One region of the Sphingomonas sp. AC449 genome, then DNA from elsewhere that is predicted to be linked to it. Evidence: riboswitches for the same ligand, from Rfam matches in the RefSeq annotation. Region 1 holds a riboswitch; the other holds the start of a gene.

Region 1 (2,198 bases):
CGCCGACAACAACCGCATCACGCTCGGGCTCGGCGTCGCGTCGCTCCCCGATTACGAGGGTGCAGACAGCAACAGCTTCACCCCCGGCGCGGTCGCGATCGGGACGGTGCGCGGGCATGACTTCTTCACGCGCGGGACGCAGCTCTACGTCAACCTGATCCCCAACACGGGCTCGGTCGGCATCAACTACGAAGTCGGCGTCATCGCCGCGGTCCGCACCGATCGCACCGGCAAGGTCGACAACCGCCAGGTCCGCGCGCTCGGGAAGATCGACACCGCGTACGAAGTCGGCGGCTTTGTCGGGATCGGCAAGACCGGCGTCATCACCAGCGATTACGACACGCTGACCGCGCGCGTCGCCTATATCCACGACGTGTCGGGCACGCACGACAGCTATGTCATCACCCCGCAGGTCAACTACACGACGCCGTTATCGGTCCGCACCTTGGTCGCGTTCGGCCTGTCGGCGGATTATGCGGGCAAGGGCTTTGGCCGGACCTATGCCGCGGTGACGCCGATCGGCACGATCAACAGCGGTCTGCGCACCTATGACATCAACGACAGCGGTTTCCGCCGGGTCAACGTCTCGGCGTTCGCGCTGCAGAGCCTGTCGGGCGATCTTCGCCGCGGGTTCGGTGTCGGCGCGGGCGTGCTCTACGGCCGCATGCTCGGCAAGTACAAGGACAGCCCGATCGTCGCGGACGTCGGCGATGCCGACCAGTGGCTCGGCGCGGTGGGCCTGACCTACACCTTCTGATCGCAACCCGCCGATCGACCCGAAACCCCGTGCGGCCGGCCGCGCGGGGTTTTTCGTTTGCGCCCCCGTCCGTTGCGCCTATGCTCGCCCTACCCCGGGGGAGCGCCGATCCGCGCTTGAGAGGAAGGCAGGAGCCTTCGACCCGCTGAACCTGATCCGGTTGATACCGGCGGAGGGAGGGAGCGGTCGCCACAGAACCGCACGCCTTGCTCCGAGACCTTTAGGAGCAAGCGCATGGCCGATTACGAAGCACGCAGCGAAAAGGCCGATATCGGCGTCACCACCGGCCCCATCCGCGGCTCGCGGAAGATCCATGTCGCGGTGCCCTCCAGCCCCGACGTCCGCGTCGCGATGCGCGAGATCGTGCTCGACCCGAGCTGTTCCGAGCCGCCTTTGCGCGTCTACGACACTAGCGGTCCATACACCGACCCCAGGGCGACGATCGATATCAACGCCGGCCTCCCGCAACTCCGCCGCCAGTGGATCGAGGCGCGCGGCGACGTCGAGAGCTACGACGCGCGCGCGGTCCGGCCCGAGGATAATGGCAAGCTCGGTCCCGACCGCTCGGGCGGCGTACCGCAATTCCCCGGCAGCATCGCTCGCCCGTTGCGCGCCAGGGCCGGCGCCAATGTCAGCCAGATGCACTATGCCCGCCGCGGCATCATCACGCCCGAGATGGAATATGTCGCGACGCGCGAGAATCTCGGCCGCGCGATGCTGAAGGAATACAAGCGCGACGGCGAAAGCTTCGGTGCGTCGATCCCCGACTTCGTCACCCCCGAATTCGTCCGCGACGAGGTCGCGCGCGGCCGCGCGATCATCCCCAACAACGTCAACCACCCCGAGTCCGAGCCGATGGCGATCGGCCGCAACTTTCTCGTCAAGATCAACGCCAATATCGGCAACTCCGCGGTCGCCTCGAACGTGGCGGCCGAGGTCGACAAGCTCGCCTGGTCGATCCGATGGGGCGCGGACACGGTGATGGACCTGAGCACCGGCCGCAACATCCACGACACGCGCGAATGGATCCTGCGCAACAGCCCCGTCCCGATCGGCACCGTGCCGATCTATCAGGCACTCGAGAAGGTCGGCGGCATTGCCGAGGAGCTGACCTGGGAAATCTTCCGCGACACGCTGATCGAACAGGCGGAGCAGGGCGTCGATTACTTCACGATCCACGCCGGCGTGCGCCTCGCCTATATCCCGATGACCGCCAAGCGCGTCACCGGCATCGTCTCGCGCGGCGGCTCGATCATGGCGAAATGGTGCCTCAGCCATCACAAGGAGAGCTTCCTCTACGAGCGGTTCGACGAGATCACCGAGATCATGAAGGCGTATGACATCGCCTATTCGCTCGGCGATGGGCTGCGCCCCGGCAGCATCGCCGATGCCAACGACGAGGCGCAGTTCAGCGAGCTCTACACGCTCGGCGAACTCACCC
Region 2 (2,198 bases), on a different contig from region 1:
CGCCCCATTCGCGGAGCAGCTTGGCGTCGATATGCTGGCGGGTGTCGTAGCCGGGACCGCGCCAGTTGTTCGCGCGGGTATTGGAATAGGACAGGAACGCCTTGATCCCGCTGGTGCCGAGCGTTCCCGTATCGATCCGGACAAAGGCCCGCCGCGCGGCGTAGCTACCGAGCGACAGGTCCACCACCGCCCCGGGTCGCGCGCCCGGATCGTCGAGTTTCAGCGACAACAGCCCGCCTGCACCACCGACCGTCGGCGAGTCGATGTCGACCGACCCCTGCGCCAGCGCGATCTGCCTGAGGTTCTCCGGGTCGGCGAACTGCGACGGATAGGCAAAGTAATAGCCGATGTCGTTCTGCGGGGCGCCTTCCATCAGCACGCCGATCTGGTCCTGACCCAGCCCGCGCAGCGTGAGGCTCGAGCTCGTCGAGAGACCATAGGGATCGCTCGATGCGACGTTGGCGCCGGGCAGCAGCGTGACGAGCTGGAACGCGTTCAGGGTCGGCGCCTGCTTGGCGATGAATTCGGCCGAGATCGCGCTTTGCGCGCGGGGCACGCGCTGGTCGGGCAGCAGGCCTGCGGGATCGGGCTGGCCGGCGACGCGGATCTCACCGGGGTCCGCAGACGGCGTGTCGGGGCGGGAATCGGTCTGAGCCGTCGCAGGCGCCGCTGCAAGCGATGCCGCCAGCGCGATCGCCGCGCACGCAGGCCGCCGGCCCTGCAGCCGAACCGAAGATGTCGAAAAGCCACGATCGAATGTGCGCACGTCCACTCCAAGCGGAGGGACGACGGAAAAACCGTTGGCCCTCCCTACGCCGGTATCAGCCGGATCAGGTTCAGCGGGTCATGGGCTGCAGCCCAATTCTCAGCCGCGCGTCAGCGGCCCCCCGGGGAAGGCGCGCCTTAGGCGCTGCGATGCCCGGTGCAAAGCGCAATCGCCGCGACGATCGCCTCGCCAAAATCCGCGCCTCGGTCCGGGGCGGTCGCGCCGATCCTATAATGAGGCGAAAGATGGCTGGAGCATCATATGTCGTTGGAAGGTGTTGTTGTCGACCTGAGCGCGCGCGCCGCCGCCGCGCTGGCAGACGAGATGATCGTTCTCGCGTTCAGCGCCGATGGCGCGCTGATCGAGACGAATGAGGCCGCGCGGACGATCCTCGCGTCGGTCGACGCGATCGCGACCTTCGCGACGCTGTTCCCGAACTACCCCGACGCGATCGCGCGACTGGCGACGGGTGACGCGACGACGGTCGCGGTCGAGGGGCTGCTCGCGAATACGCAGGGCCATTGCATGCATGTCCAGGGCCTGATGGGGGCGCTGTCCGGGGCCGGGGGCAAGCTGGTCTTCATGGGCGCGGTGACGCCCGGCAGCCTGCACGACACCGCGCTCATCGTGCACCGCTTCGATGCGATCAACGGTGCGCTCGCGATCTGCCAATATTCGCCCGACGGCCACCTGATCGACGGCAATGCCAAGTTCTTCGAACTGACCGGGCTTGCCCGCGAGGCGATGACCGGCGGCCGGTTCGACATGTTCTGGACCGCGGCGGAGCGCCAGGCGAACGACGCCGACACCTATTGGAGCCGGTTCGAGCGCGGCGAGTCCGACACGGTCATCCGGCGTTATACCCCGTGCCCGGGGCAGAATGTCTGGGTGCGCGAGATCTTCGTGCCGACGTTCGACAAGAACTGCCAGCTCGTCTCGGTGCTGAGCTATGCCTATGACATCAGCGCGCAGCATCAGGCGACGGTCGACAATCAGGGCCGCATCACCGCGATCGACCGGGCGTTCGCGCTGATCGAGTTCGACCTGTCGGGGCGCGTGATCACCGCGAACGCCAATTTCCTGTCGCTGATGGGGTATGAGCTCGATGAGATCACGGGCGAGAACCACCGGATCTTCTGCGACGCGGACTATGCGCAGAGCCCGGCCTATCGCCAGTTCTGGCAACGGCTGGGCAAGGGCGAGCTCGACCAGGGCGAATATAAGCGGATCCGCAAGGACGGCAGCGAAGTCTGGATCCAGGCGTCGTACAACCCGCTGTTCGATTATGACGGCATTCCGACGGGCGTGGTCAAGGTCGCGATGGACGTCACCGCGCAGCGCCTTGCGATGGTCGAGGCGGCGGGCCGCGCCGCGGCGATCGACCGCGCGCAGGCGGTCATCGAGTTCGACCTCGCGGGCACCGTGCTCGACG

What was found. A riboswitch is a leader RNA that binds a small molecule or an ion and turns the genes downstream of it on or off. The one in region 1 is predicted to bind thiamine pyrophosphate.
Region 2: another riboswitch for thiamine pyrophosphate. It lies ahead of AC0CH3_RS08085 (TonB-dependent receptor); the one in region 1 lies ahead of thiC (phosphomethylpyrimidine synthase ThiC).

Annotation. Positions count from the first base shown of each region.
Region 1 is NZ_CEEDCZ010000008.1:183,135-185,332, forward strand. Features, by position in the region: gene AC0CH3_RS14070 (MipA/OmpV family protein) at 1-757, shown strand, start outside; TPP riboswitch at 845-952, shown strand; gene thiC (phosphomethylpyrimidine synthase ThiC) at 992-2,198, shown strand, end outside.
Region 2 is NZ_CEEDCZ010000003.1:335,168-337,365, forward strand. Features, by position in the region: gene AC0CH3_RS08085 (TonB-dependent receptor) at 1-724, opposite strand, end outside; TPP riboswitch at 791-900, opposite strand; gene AC0CH3_RS08090 (methyl-accepting chemotaxis protein) at 1,028-2,198, shown strand, end outside.